3 regions of the Oceanispirochaeta sp. M1 genome follow, and region 1 is predicted to be linked to each of the others. Evidence: riboswitches for the same ligand, from Rfam matches in the RefSeq annotation. Region 1 holds a riboswitch; each other region holds the start of a gene.
The links. A riboswitch is a leader RNA that binds a small molecule or an ion and turns the genes downstream of it on or off. The one in region 1 is predicted to bind molybdenum cofactor.
Positions count from the first base shown of each region.

Region 2: it holds a riboswitch for molybdenum cofactor, as region 1 does, so the genes downstream of both, DV872_RS01485 (extracellular solute-binding protein) here and DV872_RS00865 (Ig-like domain-containing protein) in region 1, are expected to answer to the same signal.
Region 3: it holds a riboswitch for molybdenum cofactor, as region 1 does, so the genes downstream of both, DV872_RS13350 (aldehyde ferredoxin oxidoreductase family protein) here and DV872_RS00865 (Ig-like domain-containing protein) in region 1, are expected to answer to the same signal.

Region 1 covers NZ_QQPQ01000001.1:210,981-219,012, reverse strand. The annotation lists gene pabB (aminodeoxychorismate synthase component I) at 1-295, shown strand, start outside; gene DV872_RS00885 (hypothetical protein) at 304-1,074, opposite strand; gene DV872_RS00880 (ABC transporter substrate-binding protein) at 1,076-2,155, opposite strand; gene DV872_RS00875 (ABC transporter ATP-binding protein) at 2,209-3,030, opposite strand; gene DV872_RS00870 (iron ABC transporter permease) at 3,027-3,983, opposite strand; gene DV872_RS00865 (Ig-like domain-containing protein) at 4,065-4,496, opposite strand; molybdenum cofactor riboswitch at 4,550-4,706, opposite strand; gene DV872_RS00860 (endonuclease/exonuclease/phosphatase family protein) at 4,843-5,937, shown strand; gene DV872_RS00855 (MFS transporter) at 5,945-7,180, shown strand; gene DV872_RS00850 (3'-5' exonuclease) at 7,565-8,032, shown strand, end outside.
Region 2 covers NZ_QQPQ01000002.1:63,098-71,129, reverse strand. The annotation lists gene DV872_RS01495 (ABC transporter permease subunit) at 1-1,852, opposite strand, end outside; gene DV872_RS01490 (hypothetical protein) at 1,911-3,320, opposite strand; gene DV872_RS01485 (extracellular solute-binding protein) at 3,344-4,828, opposite strand; molybdenum cofactor riboswitch at 4,818-4,953, opposite strand; gene DV872_RS01480 (YhcH/YjgK/YiaL family protein) at 5,029-5,487, opposite strand; gene DV872_RS01475 (amidohydrolase family protein) at 5,617-7,242, opposite strand; gene dctP (TRAP transporter substrate-binding protein DctP) at 7,516-8,032, shown strand, end outside.
Region 3 covers NZ_QQPQ01000017.1:11,249-19,280, reverse strand. The annotation lists gene DV872_RS13375 (alpha-ketoacid dehydrogenase subunit beta) at 1-830, opposite strand, end outside; gene DV872_RS13370 (thiamine pyrophosphate-dependent dehydrogenase E1 component subunit alpha) at 853-1,851, opposite strand; gene DV872_RS13365 (GTP-binding protein) at 1,963-2,907, shown strand; gene DV872_RS13360 (MoaD/ThiS family protein) at 2,935-3,168, opposite strand; gene DV872_RS13355 (hypothetical protein) at 3,165-3,599, opposite strand; gene DV872_RS13350 (aldehyde ferredoxin oxidoreductase family protein) at 3,599-5,329, opposite strand; molybdenum cofactor riboswitch at 5,394-5,521, opposite strand; gene DV872_RS13345 (FadR/GntR family transcriptional regulator) at 5,711-6,415, shown strand; gene iolG (inositol 2-dehydrogenase) at 6,541-7,554, opposite strand; gene iolE (myo-inosose-2 dehydratase) at 7,584-8,032, opposite strand, start outside.

The DNA.
Region 1 (8,032 bases):
GGAGATCTATAAGAATCTTCTGAAGGAGAATCCTGATTATGATGATGTACTTCTATGGAATGAACAGGGAGAAATCACAGAGAGCTGCATTGCCAATATTGTACTTGTTCTGAAAGGGATTCATTACACTCCTCCCGTGAGCTGTGGGCTTTTAGCCGGTACCATGAGACAGGAGATGCTTGAACAGGGAGTTCTGAAGGAGAGAGTTGTCAAAGCAGCAGAAATAGCTGAAGCAGATGAAATCTACCTTATCAATTCTGTCAGAGGTATTATGAGAGTCAATTACAGTGAATGAGAATAATTTCAAAAGCGCTTGAGTTGAGTCCTTGTCCAGTTGCTCAACTCTTCTGTCTCTTCCCGGCTCAGAAGAAAGAGGGATTCACCCTGGTACAGAATTGTCTTTGGTTTATCAATCAGGCGGACTGACAGCTGAGATTCTGAGGGATCATGATACTGAAGATGATCCAGGACTGCACCGGGTTCAAGAATGGCTATTCTGTCTATTCCCGGATGATTCAGAAGCTCTTTGGAATCATAGGCTCTCCCCTCTTCCAGGCCCTCCAGCTGTCCCCGAAAACGGCCGTCCATGCCTTGCAGGCGCAGAGCGGTTCCTGCCAGAGCCCCGATTATCCCATCACCCGTTCCTCCGTGTTCGGACAGGCGGATACCACAGCGTTCGGCCAGACCGTAGGCCTCAGATTTGCTCAGGACTTCCCCCTTGGCCCTCTGTCCGAAGCTTATAAATTCATCTTTATTACTGAGTTTATGATACTCAAGAATACAGAGCCCCGGATCTGAACCTTCAGCGGATCTCTCCTGTAGAAAACGCACGGCTTCTTTTTCTATCTGATCCACCAGATCAGGATGGTCTTCTTCAATTTCCAGTTCAAAGCACATGGCGCTGTTATGAGATGTATAGGGAACATCGGGATGTACAAAAAGCTGATGCCGGGAGATCCTCTTTGAAGGTCCCCAGCCACGCTCTGAGCTGAGGGTTCTAAAGTCTTCCAGGATGTGGCCTGTTCCCGGACTGGTTAGATTATCTGTATCATCGAAGGCAATCAGCAGCTTCATTTTACTCTCCCTTGGGTGCACGCATACCGCTGCCATCTTTGATACGGGCAATGGTTTCATCATCAATATCGATAGAGAAGAAGCGGGAATAAAACTCTCTGATCTCCTGATCGAGATTTATATCCCCAGTATATTCAGGATAGAGAGTGACGGCTGTCCAGAGAATGGCAAGGGGAGTCTCCATACCGCCGGGATGTCCCCAGCGTGAGATCCCGATGGGAATCTGATACACATCCTTATTCTTTACCGCCTTTAAGCCGCCCCACATCTCATTACTCAAAAGATATTCGTCTACACCGCCTTCATTGCAGATTATCACTTCAGGGTCCCAGAGATAAATCTGCTCCAGGGAGGCAAAAAACTTATTGTCTCTGAATTTAAGAGTCTCTCCAATGGAGACATTATCTACAGCACAGATCTCCAGCCATTCAGCCGGTAGAGTTCCGGCAGCATCGGTTCGGACCGCTTCATTCACAGAGTGATAGACTCTGATCCGTTTATCAGCGGGTAGAGAGCTGAGGAGGTTCTTCACTCTGTCCATGGTCTGCTGGTAGTAATGATTAAACTCCCGGCCCTTCTCCTCACGGTTCAGTGCAGAAGCAATAATACTGATGGCCTCCATCTGTTCCTCAATACTCTTGTATTCAATAACCAGATAGGGAATATCAAAACGCTCCAGCTTCTCCACTTCAGCTTCCAGACGGGCACTCTCTCCTTTCAGAAAAACAAGATCGGGTTCCATTTTGAGGAGTTCTTCAATATGAACCACTCCGTCAAGAGTTGTTACCGCTGCATCTGCCAGTGAGGGATTCAGCTGATTGAGCATTTTATCCCTTTTCAGCCCGGGTACAACCGCAACGATATCCTCACCACAGCCCAGCATGGTGGTGACATGACCGGAAAAGGCGTATAGGCAGGCGACTCGCTCAACTGATTCGGGAATAAGCACTTCCCGGCCGAAGGAATCTGTAATCAATCGTCCTTCCGGAACAGAGCTCTCCTCAGACAGATTCTGGTTCAGCTGCTCCGGCTGATCCTGCATCCCGCGGGCTGTCAGCTGCTGACTGACTACAAAAATCATCAAGGTGATCACGTGGAATAATAATTGTCGTTCCCTATATCTTCTTATATCCATTATTCAGCCTTTCTGTTGGAAGGGATGGGAATTATATTGTTTATGGAATGATTCCCGTCCATATGATTTACAAGAGCCGTACGGACTCCGTACACTCTTTTAAGATTTTCTGGAGTCAGGATATCCATAGGCCTGCCAGATTCCTGTATGATTCCCTCCTGCAGCACTGCCGCCCTGACAGGGAGTCCGCAGTTTTCAAGAAAAAAGACCTGATTGGGAGAATGGGTGGACATGAGGACCGAACGCTTTCTGTTTTTTACAAGAGAAAGAATGGTCTCAAGCATAAGGATCTCATTTCTGTAATCCAGATGACTCCCGGGTTCATCCATAATCAGCAGGGGTGCCTCCTGAACCAGGGCTCTGGCGATAAGCACCATACGGGCTTCGCCTCCCGAGAGCCTTGAGTAATCCTTGTCCTTCAGGGTTTCCAGACCCAGTTCTGTCAGAACCCTCAACACCAGTTTCCGATCCTCTCTTCCCGGAGCTCCAAGAATACCCGTATAGGGAGTCCGTCCCATCAGTACAAAATCTGAAACAGTAAATGGAAAATGACTGCTGTGCTTTTGAGGAACATAGGCTGTAATTTTTGCCAGCTCCTGAGGATTCAGGTTCTTCTGATCTTTCCCCATAATGGTCACAGATCCGGAAGGGGGGGTAAGAAGCTTCAGTATACAGTCCAGCAGTGTTGTCTTGCCGCAGCCGTTCGGTCCCAGAAGACAGAGGACTTCTCCCTCTTCCAGACTCAGATCCAGACCTTTCAATACCTGTTTACTGCCATAACTGAAATGAAGATTTTCGACTTCCAGGAGATGATCTTTCATTGCCAGCCCCGTGCCTTTGTCCGGTAGAGGAGATAAATGAAGAAGGGTGCTCCCAGAAATGATGTAAGGATTCCAAGGGGAAGCTCACTGCCGCTGATTGAACGGGAAATCAGGTCCACCACAATAAGAAAACAGCCCCCCAGAGAGAAGCTGAAGGGAAGGAGCCAGCGATTGTCACTGCCCACGATCATCCGTCCCATGTGGGGAATAATAAGGCCGACCCAGTTAATACTGCCGCTCACACAGACCGCAGCTGCTGTAGCCAGGGTGGTGCATATAACAACAAAGATGCGGGCAGCGGGAACATTGATTCCCAGAGTCCCGGCCTCCCGTTCACCCATGGAGAGTACATTGATTCTATAACTGAATAAGATGAGTCCCAGACAACCGGCCAGCATGGGAATTCCTGCAATAAGAATATCCTGATACCGGGCTGAAGCCAGACTCCCCATAAGCCAGAAAACAATAGCAGGAAGCTGATCATAGGGATCGGCCACATATTTGAGAAATGAGAGCATGGCTGAAAAGAGTGAACTGATCACCATCCCTCCCAGAACAAGAGTGATATGTGCCTTGGCATTATATATTCTTCCCACCATAAAGCTGAAAATCACTGCCAGCAGCCCGAAGAGGAAGGAAAAACCAATCGTCATAATGGAGGTACCAAAAAGAATAATCGCCAGTGCCGCACCAAAGCCTGCACCCGAGCTGACACCAAGCATTCCGGAACTTACAAGGGGATTACGAAACAGCCCCTGAAGGGATGCACCGGAAACAGCAAGACTCCCTCCCACAAGCATCCCCAGGATAGCCCGGGGAAGACGGATATAGAGGATAATTCTGCTTTCGGGACCCTCGTCATTAAGCGGCCCGCCCCTGAATACTGAAGCAAGGCTACCCAGAACATCCCCCCCTCCCACAGGATAGCGCCCCACAAAAAGTGAGCCCAGCATGACAAGGAGTGGAACAGAAATGAGAAGAATATAATAAAGGGATTTATGCCTCTTCAGGAACTCCACAGGATTCGGGTACTTTTACGGTGCAGTCCGGAAAGAGATTGTTGTATCCTCTCCCAGGGTGGAACCGTTTTTAGCCTTCAGCTTTCCGGAAATAACAATTGAGTACCCAGAGTCTTTATTCAGATTCTCATGTGCTTTCACTCTGATAATCCGTTTAAACTCAGGCTCAATCTGATCATCAGCCATAAGAACCTCAAGGGCCACCGATTCTCCATTGTCATTAAGCAGGGTAAAACAGCTTCTGTTGTTATCTGAAACCTTCATATTGATAACATTGCTGGTAAAGGTCAGAACAAACTCTGCATCCACCAAAACATCAACAGCAGCTGCAGGAGGATCACTTGAGTCAAGCATTACGGTTTTATCACCGGCGGCAAGAGGTGACAGAACCAGAAGACTGAGAGCAATAAGAACAAAGATTTTTTTCTGCAAAGACTGAAATGACATAGAAACTCCTGAAAAGAAAAGTGTAGTGATGAAAGAGGAGCCGGAATATAATATCCGAATAGGGTGTATCTCCTTTCCAACAGGGAGGCCTGTCAGTTTCCCGAGAGACCCTTGGTACAGACTTATATCCGTACACCGACTGAAGTTCATGGAATAATTTCTACATGAGAAAATCCTTTAGAAAACAACAGTTCGAAGATTTAATTCATACTAACACCGCTATAAGTCTTTCTACAAGAAGTTTCAGAGAATACAAAGCAGACAGGACCTTTCATTGCAGGCCTTTTTCCTTCTGAATTAAAAAAAAAGAATCATCCTGAATACAATTGATGTTATAGTAAATTTTTTGATTATACACACAACCCACTCCATGGTTGAGTTATTAAGGGATTCACACATGAAAACACTGCTGAAAATCTGCCTGATTATTCTTATACCCCTTATCCTTCTGATCTTATGGCTCACCCTCACTGACTATAAGCCTGAAGACCTTGAAGCAGTCTCAATAACTCATCAGAGTCGGGAGACTGCCGGTGATACTCTGGATATTTTCAACTGGAACATCGGTTACGGCGGCCTTGGCCGAGACATGGATTTCTTTATGGATGAAGGAGAGCGCATCAGGGCTCCCCGAGAGGAGTATGTTTCTTACAGAGAAGGTATATACAAGGCCATAAATGAGAGTTCTGCAGAGATCTATTTCTTTCAGGAGATAGACTGGAAAAGTACCCGCTCCTATAAAGATAATCAACTGGAGCAGATTTCAGATATTCTCAGAGGTAAATCCTATGCCTTTGCATCCAATTACAGAGTAAAATATATCCCCTCCCCCCGGATCATCGGCACTCAGTACGGCTCAGTCCATTCAGGCCTGGCAGTATATTCTGATTACACAATGAAGAAGGCGGAGCGGCATGCCCTGCCGGGTAACTATACCTGGCCCAAGAAGATTTTCTTTCTGGACCGCTGCCTGCTTATGACAGTACTACCGGAAAAGTCCGGAAGGGAGTGGGTTCTCATAAACCTTCATACATCGGCCTATGACAAGGGCGGTTTTCTTAAAAAAGAGCAGCTTGAGTTCATAAAAACGCTGGCCTCCGAGGAATTTGAGAAGGGTCGGTATGTAGTAATAGGTGGAGACTGGAACAGCTTTATGCCGGGCACCGATGCTGATCAGTTCACATCCACTGAAACTGCCCAGGAATTCTACCAGCCCCTGCCTGAAGACTGGTCCATGCCGGGTTGGTCCTGGGCTTTTGATCCGAAAGTGGCGACAAACCGTTCACTGAAAGACCCTTATGAGGCGGGAAAGAGTTTCAAATGTGTAATAGACGGCTTCCTGGTATCACCCAATGTTGATATTCTTGAAGTGAAAGGAATCGACCTGAATTTTGCAAACTCCGATCATAACCCAGTTATGCTGCGAGTCGGCATGAAATAGGAAGCAAATGGAAAACATACTTAAAAACAGACAGTACTACAAATTCTGCTTCTATGGTTTTCTGAAAAATCTCCGTTTTTTTGATGCTTTCTTTATCCTTTTTCTTATTGAGAAGGGTTTGAACTTTACACAGATTGGAACTCTTTATGCTCTACGTGAAATTACCACCAATCTTTTTGAAATACCCTCAGGAATCATTGCAGACAACTTTGGCAGAAAGCGTTCTCTTATCGCATCACTTCTTGTTTATATTATTTCATTTCTGATTTTTTATATCTCAGATAACTACTGGCTTTTCTTTTTCGCCTTCCTTTTTTACGGAATAGCTGAGGCATTCCGCTCAGGAACCCATAAGGGGATACTTATGGATTATCTGAAGATAAATAAAATGGATAACATGAAGATTGCCTACTACGGACATACCCGATCCTGGTCTCAAAAAGGCGCCGCATTATCATCCCTTATAGCGGGGATTATTATATTCTATAACGGCTCCTATGAGATGATCTTCCTATATTCTATAATCCCCTATGTAATCAATTTTCTGCTGATAATGTCCTATCCGGGGGAACTTGATAAGTCAACGGAGCAGTCTGTCAGAAAGGAAATTTTTTCCATAAAAGCGACTGTAAAAGAGCTGTTCTCGGTCATCAGAAAGCCGGAAGTATTCTCCATCCTCAATACTTCCGCCACCCATTCAGCATACTTGAAAGCCGTTAAAGACTATATTCAGCCGGTTATGGTGAATGTGATTATACTCATACCTCTTCTACAGGATACTGAGATAGAGAAGAAGAACGGATTATTTATAGGGATCATGTATTTTCTGATCTATCTAATCACATCCAGAGCTTCCAGGATGGCATCACAAATTGCAGGAAACCGGGAGAAGAGCATAGCTCTCACAACCCTTCTTCTTGGTTTTTCATCTGGAATTATCTGCGGAATTCTGTATGGGGTAGAGTTATGGATACTTGCTCTTATAGCATTCATGGGTATTTATATTATTGAAAACATAAGGAAACCGATCCTTACGGGATTTATTTCTGATAATACATCCAATGAGATCCTGACTTCCGTTCTCTCGGTTCAGTCCCAGTGGAAAACCATCATTACAGCCCTGTTGTCCGTCAGCTTCGGGATTCTATCTGACGCCTTTGGAATAGGAGCGGCATTGGCCGGGATCTCATCATTCCTGATGATCTGGACTTTTATTATCAAGGCAGTTAAAGAGCGGAAATAATTGAATAGACCAGAGCCAATGTAAAAGTGGTTTTACTGAGGCATAAATACCACTGGCAGAGTGTCTTACAATTAAAAAACTCCAGTTCCCACTAACCTTTAAATTAGAATGATTGAAAGTCCCTTACCAAGCATCCAAGAGTATAGTGGATGACTCTTTCTCTGACACCGCATAAATGGTATTTACATCCAAGGTTACATTTATCTCTCATGTCATTCCAACTTTAGCAATTAACGAGTCATATTCGATATCAAGGCTCATAATATTTACTGCATCACCAGATGAACCTTTCATTTCAATAGCTATCTGTTTATTATTGAACACCACTACATCACTAGTTTAAACAATTGTATATTTACAGTATATCGAAATAGAGGGATCATCATGAGTTCAGATTATACAGCAATAGATTTTGAAACAGCCCAGGGAAAAAGATACAGTATATGTCAGGTAGGTTTGATTCGGGTTGTTAATGGAAAGATTGTAAAAGAGATTAGTCGATTAGTCAGACCACCGAAAAATTATTACTGGAATCGATTCATTGAAATCCACGGAATAACTGCTAAAGATACAGAAGATGCACCCAATTTTGCGGAAATTTGGAAAGAGATTGAATCCTATATAAGAAATCAGACCGTTGTTGCTCATAATGGAATGGCTTTTGATTTCCCTGTTCTTGAAAAAACTCTGGAATTCTATAATATGCTTCCCCCTTCCTACACAAAAAGATGTACATATAAAATATACAGAAAGAATCTTGCCTCCCTTTGTGATGAATATCAAATTCCATTAAACCATCATGATGCTTTATCAGATGCCAGAGCCTGTGCTCAGTTATTCCATTTTCATATA
Region 2 (8,032 bases), on a different contig from region 1:
CATAGCTGTGTAGCTTCAGACTTATAGTATACTTCTCTTCACTGTTTAAAAAAAGAAGGGGTGCCTGAAACCCGTTCCATCCGGAGATGAATGCCAGCATTACTGTCGTCAGAAGAGGCGGGAGTGACAGGGGCAGCAGAATCCTGAAGCTGTATTTCAGTTCTCCCATACCCTCAATCCGGGCAAGATCTCTGTAGGAGGAGGGGAGGTTCCCCAGGTATGCCGTCAGTATAAAGAGGGCTATGGGTATGGAGTGATAAAGATAGATCAGTATCAGTGGAATATAGCTGTCCAGCAGATTCATCCCTCTGAAAAGCCGGTAGAGGGGAATCAGTGAGTGCATTCCTCCGGCCATTCCCATGAGTTGAATAATTGCCAGAAAAGCCAGTGTTCTCTTCTTTCCGGCCTTATCCAGATATACTGCCCCGGGAAACACAACAAACGGGAGGAGTACTGCAGTCATTCCTGCTAATACAAATGTATTGGCGAAGTACTTGAGTATCCCCTCTTCTGTAAAGATTGTGATGAAGTTTTTAAGACTGGCCATGGGGGGGATGAAAGAGTCTATATAACAGGCGCTGATTCCTGACAGGCTCATCCAGATCAGCATATAGAGAATCACTGCACTGAGAAGATTGAAGATATACATGCTGATTCCCGATGCAGCCTTCACTCCTTTGACCGGGATAATTGTTCTGAAGCTTCGGATTTCTCCCTTTGCAGATGAACTTTCCTGAAAACTGAAAAGCAGGGCCAGCAGGGGGATTATTATTCCGGGATGGAACCCTGCCAGAACGCCTTCTGTACTTACAAAGAACAGAACAGATGTAAGATGAACAGGGAGCAGAATCTTCAAGAGACGGTCTCTTTTGAGTATGGCGGCAATCATATATCCGGCTGCCAGTGACCAGAGCATCGGCCTTCCTCCGGGGAGTAGAGCCAGAGCGGATAGAATCAGGAGTATCCTCAAAGGTTTTTTCTTTCGGATCAGAATCCAGAGGGACATAATAAAGAGTACGAGGACAGCCATAATCACTGCATAGGCTGCATTGATTCCCCAGTCGTTATGCTGCAGGAATATTTCATACAGAAAGACACCTAAGGTCGTGGTGGCTCCAATGATATGCCTGTCAGTGATTCCGCTGATCAGAGGAGGGCCGCCGGATGTCAGCATAAATACAAGAGTAAATTCCTTGAAGGCCTTGATAAAGTTCAGTACGGCCATGGCCAGAAGTGATTCTTTGATTTCCGGAATATAGATGGATCTGGCAATCTCGGCATCCCCCGCACCATCCAGTGCGGCAGCTTCAATTACAGAGCGGCTCACCTTCCTCATATGTCCGGCAAAAACAAAGGTGGTAACAGGAATACTCATCCAGAGACTGACCAGTAGGGCTCCAAGAAAACCGGCGGCAGGATCAAGCATCAGATTGATTTGTATTCCCGTCAATTTGCTGATAATGGATTCGCCTCCGCTGCCATGGAGGAACGCTCTCCATAGGGGAACCGCAATATAGACAGGGATGCCCCAGGGAATCAGCAGCATAGGGTATAAGAATGATCTGCCCGGTTTGAGGAGTCTCAGTGCAAGGAGAAAAGAGAAAAACAGACTGAGGCTAACATTGAGAAAGGCCCAGATTACGGTAATATTCAGACTGAAGGGAAAGGCCGCATCTCCCAGGATGGTCCTGAAATTCTCCAGACCTGCAAAACTGCGTTCTCCGTAATTATCATGAAAGAAGCTGTCTTTCAAAGCGGTCGCAAAGGGTGCTGCACCGATTAGAATAATCAGGAAAAGGATAGGGAGGATGAGTAATCTGTTTTCCAGTGCGGTCTCTTTTTTTATTTTCATCATGGTAAAAAGAAAGGGGCCGGATAACCAGCCCCCGCTTTTATTCTAATACACCTACTTAATAAATAAGGGTAATTTTTTCTACATTTCTGACAGCTTTTATTCCATCGGGAACCAGGGCTGCGTCTTTGTCCCATACCAGTCTGAGAGGCCAGTCGCTATCATCAAGAAGAGAATCATCGTCTCCGGTATACATGGCGATAATAACATCGTCATTTCCTTCAATCTGAGCATTGTCCAGGGTTACTGAGAAGCCATCACCCGCTGCAATTTCAACAGCCTTGTATCCGGTAGGACGTTCCAGGAGTCTCCAGAGAGATATTCCCATATACTCGATATCCTGATCTTTTTTCTGGTAGTAGTAGGTAACCTTGTTTTTATTTACAGACACACCGCTCTGCATGGTCTGACGGTCAAAAACTTCTGTCAGATCTTTCTGTACAATAGTCAGACCGAAGTCTTTAAAGGGTTCACCCTCTGTTACGATCTTCTTGATCATTCGTGCAGATACATGGCCGGTAATATTGGGGTTCTGTGGACCTACTTTTACCAGACGTATATAGCCGGGATCTTCGGGCATGTACTCACCATTTTCTTTAAATGCCAGAATCCAGTCTCCATCGGTCTGATCCAGGAGCATGTCTCCCCCGTAACTCATTTCATAACCATCCATGGCAATAATCTTGATGGCGGACTCGACTGTTACGTCCATTGATTTTGAAAGCAGGGGAATCAGTTTGACTCCACCGTAAATCCCATCAGTCGTATTACCGTAGCTGTTAGTGAAACTGCCTTTGTCTTCTACGTAAATATCCATGGCTTCCAGGTCGGCAATAGTGTAGGAAGATATATTGTTATTGATATCTAATATAAAATCAAAGCTGTTCTGTGTAAGATCAACAGCTGCCAGGCTGAGTTCAATGCTAACCAGATTACGTACCCATGCCTTGCCTGTAAGATTACCGGCAATCTGGGGAGATACGGTTTCGCCGTCTATACTGTCCACCAGTAGGACTTCTTCAGAAGAGGCATCGGCGCTGTTGAAGCTGGCACTGTATCCGTCTGCGGCAGTCAGTGTTATGTCATAGCCTTCTTTCCAGAGATCTTCCTGGAATTCATAGGGCATGCCGCCTGAGGGATCATCAACCATAGCGACAATATCCTTCAGGAGTATTCCACTGTAGAGCTTTGTTTCACCCTTTTTTTCAAGGCTCATCTCAACAGAGCTTCCATCTTCAGCTTCCTTCCAGGAGCTGAGCTGGCTCTGCCACAACTCATCGTTGCGTACTCCCATCAGTTCAATTCTCCAGCCCTCTCCTGCGGGAGTCGCAGAGGAAATATCATCCACTTCTGCCACAGCAGCTTCACTGTTCCCCCCATTTTCTGCGGCTACGGGATTGCCTTCAGTTGCGCATCCTATGGTGAACAGCAGGAATGCCGTCAGCACCAGATACAATAATTTTTTCATCTCAAACTCCTTTATAAAACCAATTAATTTTTTATTGAATTGTTCATCAGGGTCTGTCCCTTCTCCAGAGTCTGGTGTACCGACAACTGGCCTGAGAGTGCGAACCTGAGAAGTTTCCACATATTATTCTTATAGATGCTGTATATCTGCTGTGGAGGGACCACGGTTCCTCTTACTACAGTTGATTTAAGAAGGGAGAGATATCCGTATGATATTCCCGGGATATCCAGTACATCAACTCTGGCCGGAAGTTTTGCTAATGCAGGACAGAATCTTTGCTGTACTCCCGCACCGATCATATGCTGCAGAAATCGGCGGGCCAGAATGGGATGTTTAGTCTGCCGGGTCATACAGAAGGACTTGAAATCCAGTAGAGGAGAGAGAGGAATCCCTGTCATCTGATTTATAGGGTAGGGGAGAACTCCGAACTCCAGCCCCAGAGACTCGAAGTAGGGGACAGCATAAGAGCCGCTCATTATCATTCCTACTTTCCCTGCAATAAACAGGGCATCCATGGCATCTCTTTCAAGGGGGCTCAAAAGTTTTTCTTCCTTTAAGTCGAGGATATAATTCAATGCCTCTTCTGTCGCTTTATCATTGACTGTGATTATTCCCTTAGAATCTATAAGCTCCCCTTTTCCAAAGGAAACCTGAAAGGGAATCAGCCAGTTGGAGGAGTAGGCATTCCAGGCCAGAGGATGAATCTTGTTATTCCTCTCTCTTATCTGCCGGGCTGCCAGCTCCATATCATTTAATGTCCAGTCGGGAGAGGGTACTGAATCAAGCAGATTCCTGTTGTAATAGATCAGCTGTGTATCAAAGTAGAACGGGAGGGCCCATAGTTTGTTGTTGAGAGTAAAGGCTTCAGTACCCTGTATGATAAGATCTGGAGTTTTTATATATCCAAGGTTCTGAACAGCCCTGGCTGAAACCAGTTTTTCTACGGCACTGGATTGGATCATCACAAGGTCAGGTACATCTCCTCTGGCCCTTACAACTGAATGTAGTTTCGAATCGGGACTGGGAACTTCTACTGCCTTGATACTGATGTTGTGGTGGTCTGCAAAGTTTTCAATTTCATCTTTGAGAGCATCAACACCTTCCCAGGACAGCCAGACCTCCAATTCATCAGATTCCATGGCTGTTCCCTTGAAATTCAGCTGAGTCAGGTCATGATAAATCCTGTCTTTGAATATCAGACTGAGGCCTGATGAATTATCTTCACTTACCAGTAGGGCCTCGGCCCAGTATTCACCCAGGTCATCATTTTTTAAAAGATTTTTTGATCCGGCGTTGCGGATATCCATCTCATATACTTCCTCCATAAGAGGCAGTGTTTCGAGAAGTGAGCAGCCTTTATAATAAAGGCCGTCGAATGAGTATGTTGATTTTCTCAGGTACTCTGAGTCCATAAGCCTCAGAATGTCTGATGTCCTATAGCTGTACTCCTCTGAAAAGAGAAGGACCGGTATAAGGATTATCAGAAGGATAATTCCTGCACGTTTCAATGTATTTCCTTTCCAAACACGGGAGGCTGTTCTGTTTCCGGAACAACCCTGCGGGCAAAGACTCATGGATCGTGCCTGGAAAAGGCAGAATCTGTAGAGGCAGAACCTCGGAAATTAGTTAATAGCTGTTATTCTATTGCGCCGCAACCTTCGGGTCAAGATCCCATAAAGGTTCCGGCGTGTTTATCAGAAACAGATGATTACTTTTTGATCTTTAGAACCAGTTTTTTCACCTCTCCGGCAGTCCTGCCTCTGATGCTGCAGCCCGGCATATGAGAATCCTCGGGGTAGAACACTGCAAAGTCTTTGACATCAAGTTCACACTCAGTAAAAGATGTATGAGAGTAGAGTTCAACATCTGTATCTGGATTATATTCTGTTGTAACTGTTAAATAATCAGGAGTGGTGTAGCCCATCATTTCGGAACCGGAGATCATATACTGAATATCAATATAGTTTCTGTGTGCTTCAAACTGCTTTTCATTGACAGCCTTAGTTGTGTAGCCCTGAACCAGAGCGAAGATATTGTCTCCGTCTATTTCATAGCGGCCGAGTTCCATGGATTTCAGATCTGATTCCCGGATGAAATCAAAGGCTTTTTTAAAGCTCTTGTGGAGTACTTCGTATTTTGCCGCATTGGCGATTGTATCTAATATCATTACAATTCCTTCTGTTCCCGGGAATTTGGTTTCTCGGGGAGTTCATCACCCCTGGAGAGAATCTCTCCAGAGTTGATAGTTTAACTTACTATAGCTTGTACTGAACTGTGAATATATAGGGTCCCATAATTAGATGTGGATAAACATTCCCGGCATTTCACTGCCTACAGGATTTATCTCTTTAGCTGTTTCAGGAGTTAAAAGCATCTTCCCATTGATTATGACCCTTTTTATTCCTTCTGGTGGAAGAGGAATCCCATTCTCATCTTCCCTGTCGCTGATGGTTTTCTCATTTAATACAACCAGATCGGCATAGTATCCTTTTCTGATATATCCCCGCTTTGGTATTCCCAGTCTTTCCGCAGTGGCTCCGGTCATCTTTCTAATGCTCTCTTCGATACTTTGAATATTGTGCTCCCGGCTCAGTTTGAGGATGCGGGGGATAGAGCCGTAGATTGCAGGGTTATTTATACCCTCTCTTTCCATCCATGCATCAGTCTGATAATGGACTTGAGGGTGGGCGATCATCCTTTTTAAAATCTCGGGATTGGAATATCGCTCCATCAGGACGGCGGCAGTACCGTTACTCAGACGGACAAGATCGCAGAGAGTCTTAAAGCTGCTCTGTCCAAGGTTCCGGGCAATTTCTGATAGATACAATCCATTATATTTTTTCCATTCGGGATATACGGTATTTGTTACTCTGATCTGCTCAAATCCAAAGCCTAGAACAAGCTCCATTGCCTTTATTTCCACCCAGAGTCTCTTCAAGGCTGACTTACTTTCCACATTCTTATTAAGGTCTGCCAGAAACCATTCAGGGAGGATTACATTTATTCTGCTGGCACCTAGTGAATAGCCATAGGTATCAAAGTGGATATCCACCCCTCTGACTTTGGCATCCTCCAGAAGCTTGAATGCCTTATCCGCACTTTTCCAGCTCTGTGAGCCTACAAAGATCAGATGAGAGAACTGGAGGCGGACTCCAGTCTCTTCAGCCAGTTCGATCATATCCTGAATTGCCAGAATATGGTGGGGAGTTCCGAAGGGTTTCATAGGATAGGTTCCGGAAACAGCAGAGGCTGCTCTCGGGTGTACCGCAAGTACCTTATTATGGGATTTTACCAGCTCTGCTACGGCTTTCAGCTCTTTTTTGTCGGCAAAAATACCGGGTTCATATTGGAGACCCAGGGAAATCCCGCAGGCTCCCTGCTTCAGACTCTCATCCAGAAGACTCAGAAGCTGCTTCAGTTCTGCATCTGTCAGGGGATTCGCATCGTAGCCTCTGATGGAGGTTCTTGTGGTTCCATGACCTACATAAGAGAGGATATTCATGGGGCTGCCGTTCTCTTTGATATGTTCTTTATAACCTGCTGCATTCTGCCAGCTGAGTTTTGCCCGGCCTGAACGGAAGATATTATCACTCAGAAGTTCTCTATAGGGATGGGATACGGGGAAACCGAAAGTACTGAAACCGCAGTTTCCACCTACTGCAGTTGTGATTCCCTGCTGAAGAAAGGGCATCATCAATTCCCTGCTTCCTTCGTTTCCGGCAAACCAGTCAAGGTGGGAATGAATGTCTATAAACCCAGGCGCCACAATATGGTCCTCACAGTCTATCTGAGGAAGACCGTCATCAGGAGTCTCCTCCTGTATTCTGATAATTTTTTCATCTTCAATTAGAATATTACCCTCTTTGGCGGTAGATCCTGTTCCGTCGATGATACGACCGTTTGTGAGCCAGTAGCTTTTCATTTTTATTTTCCTTTTTTAAAACTGAGGCATGAATATTTTTCCCTATGCTTCCATAGTTCCAAAATATAATAACATGGTTTGAGTGATAACTCATTCAAATTTATTTCATCCATAACGGCAAGAGAATTTGTTTCAAATATTGCTCTCCATAAGCTCCTGTTCTCCGGCACTTTCATGGATCAATAGTTAACAGAGTTAAAATATTGTAATAATTGTTGCCAAATGCATACTTGTATGGTAGTGTGTTTGTATATTATATCAAAGGAGAACTTTGTGAAGAAAAATCTTATTATTCTTGTAGTTCTGTCTCTTCTACTGAGCGGCAACATTTTTGCCGGCGGTCAGCAGGAAGGCGGAGACGCGTCTATGGCTCAAGCCACTAAATTATTTATTGCCGGTACCAGCGGTAAGGAAGACACACAGTCCATGGGTCATTTTGACTATGCAGAAAGATTGAATGCAACTGGAGCTTTTGCTGCAGAAGTTAAGATCAACGCTGTAATGGGTGAAACTGATGATGTTACCGAACAGGCTATTCAGGGTGTTCCTGTAATCAATGCTACCGACCCCGGTCGTCTGGCTGCCTATGTTCCCGAATTCGGTCTGGTTCAGATGCCTTATCTGCTCCCCGATTACACCTACCTGAACAAAATCAGAGATACCAAGCTTTATGCTAAATGGGACAAAGATTTCCAGGAAAAAGGTCTGAAACTGGTTACTGTTAACGGTTATTCCGGTGTTAGAAGCTGGGTAACAGACTTTCCTGTAACAACACCTGCTGATCTTAAGG
Region 3 (8,032 bases), on a different contig from region 1:
ACACTTGAAAGCTCCCCGCCAAATCCACCTGTCTGGCAGGCTTCATGAACAATGACAACCTTTCCAGTCTTCTTGGCAGACTGAATAAGACAATCTTTATCCAAAGGTACAAGGCTTCTGATATCAATGACTTCGATTTCAATACCCTTTTCAGCGTATTTATCAGCAACTTCCAGACTACGCTGGACCATGCGGCCATAGGTGATAATGGTCAGGTCTTTACCTTCCCGTTTAATATCTGCCACACCAAGAGGAATTGTGTAGTCATCCTCGATTTCAGGGACTTCACCCTTGGTTCTGTATAAAAGTTTCTGTTCAATAAACACAACGGGATTGTTGTCCCTGATGGCTGTTTTCAGGAGCCCTTTGGCATCATAGGGGGTGGAGGGTATAACAACTTTCAGACCCGGGGCATGACAGACCCAGGCTTCCAGACTTTGAGAGTGCTGCTCTGCTGCACCTGTACCAGAACCACCGGGGGCCCTGAGAACCATGGGAACAGACGCCTGTCCACCAAACTGAAACCGGGTTTTTGCCGCCTGGTTTACAAGCTGATCCATGGCCAGTGTCATAAAATCACTGAACATCAGCTCTGCAATAGGCCTGAGGCCGGTCATGGCAGCCCCGGCAGCGGCTCCCGTAATTGCCATTTCGGTGATTGGTGTATCCAATACACGCTCTTCACCAAACTCTTCAAACATCCCGCGGGAGACACCGAAGGCTCCCCCGTATAATCCGATGTCTTCACCCATAAAAATTATATTTTCATCACGACGCATCTCTTCGCTCATGGCTTCTCTGATAGCATCTGCATATGTTATTTCGCGCATTGTATTCTCCTGTATCTCCGGTTCAGTCGGCATATACATCATCAAAGATGTTTTCAATTTTAGGTTCAGGACTGTTCTCTGCAAATTCAACAGCATTTATTATATCCTGCTCTGCCTGCTTATCCAGAGCCTCCAGATCATCCTTAGAGGCAAGACCTTCTTTTATAAGAAATTCACTGTACCGCTTAATGGGACACTTTTCCTTCCACTCTTTAACTTCTTCTTTGCTTCTGTATGCCTGGGGATCACTCTTGGAGTGACCAAACCAGCGATATGTATTCAATACCATCAGCATGGGGCCGTTTTCTTTAACATATTCTTTTGCTTTGAGAGTTTCTTTATATATATTGACCACATCATTTCCATCCAGGGCCAGTCCTTTGATTCCATAAGAAGAGGCACGAACCGAAATATCATCGATATTCATGGATTTACTTACATGAGTAGACATACCATAATAGTTATTGGTGCAAACAAATAAGACTGGAAGTTTCCAGACTGATGCCAGGTTCAGAGCCTCATGAAAAGTACCTTCATTGCTGGCTCCGTCTCCAAAAAATCCGACGGTAATATTATCTTTCTTTAAATATTTCTGACTCAGACCGGCACCTACAGCGAGTGGAATTCCTCCCCCCACAATACCGTTTGCCCCCAGACTGCCAACTGAAAAATCGGCAATATGCATACAACCGCCCTTGCCTTTACAATATCCGGTTTCTTTACCCAGGAACTCAGCCATCATTTTGTTGATGTCCATATTCTTACCGATTCCCTGATTATGACCACGGTGGGTCTGCAAGATATAGTCTTCATTTTCGAGAGCAGAGCACACGCCGATCCCGGTAGCTTCTTCACCAATACAGAAGTGAGCTGTTCCATGAACCTTGCCCTCGACAAAAAGACGGGCAGCTTTTTCTTCAAATTTTCGGGTCTGAACCATTTTAAGATACATGTCCAGATACTTTTCTTTTGTAATCTTCACGCTTTTTGCGTGAGATGTAATGCCTTTTGTATTCTTCATACATATTATTCTACATTAATTCACTTGCATGTCAATTGTAACTTTATTATTTATTTTTTTACATATGTTATTACCATGGATTTGCTCGATTAAAATCGTTACAATCAGATCATGTCAGAGAATCCAATCAAAATTACAATCATCGGCGGTTTCCTTGGAAGTGGGAAAACAACAATCCTCAACAATATAATCAGGGATTTACCAGAAGGGCAGAGAACAGCAATTCTGATAAATGATTTCGGAGATGTTAATATCGATGCCCTTCTTATTGAAAAGGGAGATTATTCCAAGAAGGAGATTAAAGGCGGCTGTATCTGCTGCAGTCTCAAGGAGAAACTGCTCCAGAATCTTCTCACCATAGTAAACGATGAAAAACCGGATCATATCTATATTGAAGCCACCGGCCTGGCCGTTCCCTGGGAGATGAAAAAAAGTATCAGCACCAACTTCAGTGCCGACAAACTCCTGGTGGATGAAGTACTGGTCTGTACGGATGCAATTCAGTTCAAACGCTTCCATGATTATCTTCCCGCCTACTCCAGGCAGTTTGAAGGAAAGCCCTATGTGCTGATTACAAAAGCGGACATTCATGCTTCTGATCTTCTGAAAGAAATCAGAGAAAAACTGCAGCGTCATTATCCGGGAATTTCCGGATTCTCGGAATCCAGAAACGGAACATGGACCAGACCGGAAGCTCAGGATAAAAGAGAAGAGGATCTCCCCAGGGGCATGATGCCCTTTCTTTTACAGGCGAAAATGATAGATACGGGTAAAGATGGAATTGAGCAGCTCTCATTTCAGGGAGCCCTTAAAGAAAATTCGGAAGTGCTGAAATCTCTGATATCAGAAAACAGTGAGAAAATCATCAGACTTAAGGCTCTGATTCCCCAAGAAAGCAGCTGGAAGAGTATTCAGTTTGACGGGGAGATACTTTCAGAGGATTCCATTTATCCTGAAGATTCAGGATTGCTCAAGGAAACAATTCTTACTCTCTTCTGCATGAAAGAGCATAGAGCCTACTTGAAAAAGGTATTCACTCAGATCATAGGAAATTGACAAGGCTGAATATCCCCCCCCAATCTCTCAACCTCCACCTATTGGCGGAAAGAGTCCGAGCACATCACCGTCTTTGAGAGGACTGTGCGGTTCGGCATGGACATTGTTGACAAAAATAATAGTTACTTTTTTCGGTGGGATACCCATTCTGTTCATTATATCCAGCACACGATCCCCTGTTTGAAGAGGAAAATCCGGAACCGATGGAAAGAGAGTACTCAGTGTCGCAAATGTTTTTACTTTAACAACCCCTGCACTCAAACCACATCCTCCGCATAAAAACCCAGTTCCAGAATATCATTTTTATGATCAGAAAGAACAGTATTGAACAGTTTGAGACGCACAAGATTTCCGTCAACCTTGATCCTTCTATCCTCACCGCTGCTCATGCTCTTCCGCATGGCCTTGATGGGACTGTTAGAGCGGAGCATGGCCCCCACCAGACCGGGCATGGCTCCGGACAATACAATTGTATCCCCGGAAACCAGCCTGGTGGAATCAGGTTCATCCACACAGCCGTTATTCAGGATAAGGGTCTGTACCTCCCTCTCCATCCCTTCAGGATCAAGAGAGAGGATTCTGAGGATAAAAGATGTGACAGTCTCCCCGGGCATGTACTCAACAAGAACACCCTGCTGAAGGACGCTGCTCAGGAAGATTCCGTCACATGATCCTTTATCAATTCTTCGCATTACCAGTTAAAGACCTCATCCAGTTCCTCATCTGTTACTTCAAAAACTGCATCGTGGGGTGCCAGTTTTTCTCTCTTGAAATACATAGGCAGACGGTCATCCTCTTTTGTGAATCCTGCACCCTTATTGAAATCCCGCTCCATTGTCAGAACAGATTTACCAAGTGCGGTCACATCATCTGCAGTCATACTCAGGCCGAAAAATGCATTTATAAGATCTACAAAGGCATTGAAAGTTTCAGGCTGATCAAGAATGGGGAATGCAATAAAGAGACACATTCCCGTAGAGTCGATGGCCGCAGTGGCAATCTGGAGATTTCTTGAGAGTTCAATCTGTCCCTGAGGTTTAAGAGGATCTACAAATCCGCCCACTTTAAGAATATTTGTGGCAATGGCATATCCCGCAGTATGGTCGGCACCCTGAGGGGTAGTCGCATAGGTAACACCAATTCCCTGTATGGGTCTGGGATCGTAGGCAGGCATAGCCTGTCCCTTGACAACGGGAGCTCTTTCAAGACCGAATGCCTTTGCAGTCACAGCGGCGCCGCTTCCAAGGATTCGACCCATTGGAGTTCCATCCCCTACTTCCTGAAGAAGTTTAATGGCAGCTTTGGCATCACCGAATTCGGCCATACCTGCATCCATAGCAACCGCAATGGTGGCTCCCATTTCAATTGTATCCAGACCGAAGTCATCATCCATTCTATCCATCTGAGCAATGGCATCAAGATCATCTATGCCGCAGTTGGGTCCATGGGCCCAGACTGTTTCATATTCGGGCTGCTTGGTGACGTAATTACCTTCCTTGTCCACATAGGTACCGGAGCACTGAATGACACAGCCTCTGTGACATCCATGGGTTGCCTTGCCACCCCGGGCTGTTTCTGTTTCAGCCAGTGTCTCACCGCTGATTTTATGAACATTGGGAAACTGACCCTTTGAGAAGTTATTTACAGGGAATCCACCAGCCTCGTTTATTATATTGGCAAGAACATTGGTTCCATACGCAGGGAGTCCCTGACCCGAAACACCATGAGCCTTAATTCCCTTGATAAAAAGCTTATTGGCAGCCTTGAAGGCATCTTCATTTACAGGTTTTCTCACTGAACATCCGCTGTCATCAAGAACAATGGCCTTGATTCCCTTTGCTGCCATTACGGCTCCCACACCGCCACGTCCGCAATGTCTTGTGGGTCTGAGTTCAACATCAGTACAGGCAATAGAAGACGCTGCCAGTTTTCTCTCTCCTGCTGTACCGATAGACATATAGGCAGCCTTGTCGCCATATTTTGCGACTAATTTTTCAACAACATCATAGTTATTCAGTCCAGTGATATCAGTGGCCTCTACAATTGAGATTTCATCTTTTTTTACAACAAGAGTATAGAGTTTACCCTCAGGAGATTGTCCTTCAAGAATAATTGCGGCATAACCGATACGGGCCAGAACCTGGGCGGCCTGTCCTCCTGCATTGGATTCTTTGATTCCACCGGTGAGGGGGCTCTTACAACCTACCGAGAGTCTTCCGGAGATAGCTGCGGCTGAACCGGACATCATACCGGGAGCAATGGCCAGCTTATTTTCAGGACCCAGAGGGTGACAGAGAGGAGGAACTTCTTTGAAAATTACTTTAGTAGTGAGTGCTCTTCCGCCGATACCGGCATAATCACCCACATCTTCAATAACATATTCCGGAGTGGAACCCATTTTGATGCGCAGAATCTTATCCATACTTAACTCCTTTATAAGGACCTCAACAGTCCATATTTCCCGTATTTGAACCCGGATATCTAAAAGTCCGGACGGTGTATCTCCTTTTCAAACACGGAAGGCTCTGAGATTTCTCTCCAGAACCCTTACGGTCAGAATTCCTTTGTCTTAATAAAAGACTTTAGGAATAAAGACTCGGAGAAGTACGCTGAATTTAAGTATATTATAGATTGGTCATTTGTAAATGAAATTGTTACTTTATATTAACAATTCATGTGTACAAATCAGAAATCGGAGGATAAAAATCCAAGGCCCATATATTATGAATTAAATCTTTAAATTATGCCTTCTCTGTTGTCTGAATTCTACAAATGTTGTATTGTCATACAATAGGAGTCATAGATGGCCAAAATTCGTCAAAAAACAGTTGTAGAGCAGGTAATGGAGCAGATAAAAGAGCTTATTGCCTCCGGAGAGTATCAACCGGGAGACAAACTGCCTACAGAACATGAACTTGCAGCACGTTTCGGAATAGGCCGCTCCTCAGTTCGTGAAGCCATAAAAATATTCAATTATCTCGGAGTCCTGAAATCCAAAGCTGCCAAGGGCACTTTTCTTTCAGACAGAGCTAATATTTCCACCGAAGCACTCTCCTGGGCCATTTTGATGGGTAAAGAAGAACAACATGAACTTATCGAGACCCGAGGAGCAATCGAACTCTGGAGTGTAATAAACCTGACAAGACAGTCTATGGAAAAATCTGAAGCCGTTGAAGAAGTCCTGAAAGAGCTGCAGAAAGAGGTTGATGAGATGAAAGCCGGAATTGAATCGGCCTCTCCTGAAACAACCGTAGAAGCTGATTACAATTTCCATAACATCATAGTTAAGAGTACCGGAAACACTCTATTCTATGCCATATACCAGACTCTTAAATCCTTTATGTATGAAGAGATAGTAAAATCCCAGGATGATTATTCCGACCGTTCTCTGATTGTTTCTGAACATCAGCATATTGTTGATACAATCAGATCCGGTGAAATCAACCAGTCAGTTGTAACCTTCAGCTCTCATATCGAAAATATTGAAAGCCGCCTGAATATCCGCTGATCATTCAGCCTCGATTATTCCCTTAATTATTTAAAATCCAATAAAAAAACCGCTTCCCCTTGAGTTCCTTCATTAAAGAAGGCAACTCTCGAAGAAACGGCTTTTCAAGCTGTTCTATTGCTTAATTAATAATTGAGTTTTACAGGCTTTCCTGTTTTCAAAGATTCACCAGCTGCAATTGCAATCTGTACGGGTCTCAATGCGTCAATGCCGCCCAGGGGAGTATCTGTATCATTGATAATAGCCTCACAGAACTCTCTCAGTTCCTGTACAAAGGAAGCCATATAACGCTCAAGAAAGAAGTGAAAAGGTTTTTCAGAAATGATTCCATCTTCAGTACTGAGTACTGCCGTAGACTGTGTATCATTTCCAGTCGCAACAGATCCCTTACTGCCGAAAACTTCAGCACGCTGATCATATCCATAGGCCGCTTTTCTGGAGTTATCGATACAACCGATAGCACCATTGGCAAATTTCATAGTTATCAGTGCGGTATCAATATCACCGGCCTTTCCTATTTCGGGATCAACAAGCACAGCACCCTGAACAAAAATTTCTTCTACTTCACTGCCGCTTAAATAACGGACCATATCAAAATCATGGATGGTCATATCAACAAACATACCACCGGAACTTTTTACATATTCGATGGGGGGTGGTGAGGGATCTCTTGAAACGATCTTAATCATGTGGGGATCACCGACTTTGCCAGCCTCCACAGCATCTTTTACGGCTCTGAAGTTGTGATCAAAACGTCTGTTGAATCCAATCTGGAACTTCACACCCGCTTCCTCAACAATTGCCAGAGTCTGCTTGATACTTTCGACATCAAGGTCAATGGGTTTTTCACAGAAGATATGCTTTCCTGCCTTTGCCGCTTCTCTTGTAATCTGTGCATGTGTATCTGTAGGAGTACAGATAAGAACAGCATCAATTTCTGAATCAGCTAGAATATCCTTGTATTCTTTAGTTGTTGATTCAACACCCATGGACTGTGCCCAGGCAGCAGTCTCATCATTCATAAATGGGTCAGCCATAGTTTTAACTGATGCTCCGGAAATCTGATTACAGATTCCTTCGGCATGTACCCTTCCGATTCTTCCGGCACCTATGATGCCGATATTCAATTTTTTCTTCATTTTTATCTCCCGGTTCTGAAAACTATTTCTCAGATACCTGTATTTTTTCTTATGTAATCTCTGGCCATCTTGGCATATGCAAAGGGGTTGGCTTTAGCCGGGTCCTGTTCTGCCTCAACAACCATCCAGCCTCTGTATTCATTCTGTTCCAGAATACTGAAGATTGAAGGAAAATCGATTGAACCATCACCGGGGACTGTAAAGACACCCTGTCTGACAGCATCAAGAAAGGATGAATCATTGGACTTTACATCAGCATAGACATCAGTTCTCATATCTTTAAGATGAACATGGCCTACCCTTCCAATAAACTTTTTCAATGCTGCAACGGGATCTTCTCCGGAAAAGGCAAAATGCCCGGCATCAAAGAGTAGAGAGACCTTTGCAGGATCTGTGTCATTCAGAAATCGTTCTGTCTCTTCAACAGTCTGCACACCTGTTCCCATATGATGATGAAAAGCCAGCTTAAGACCTTCTT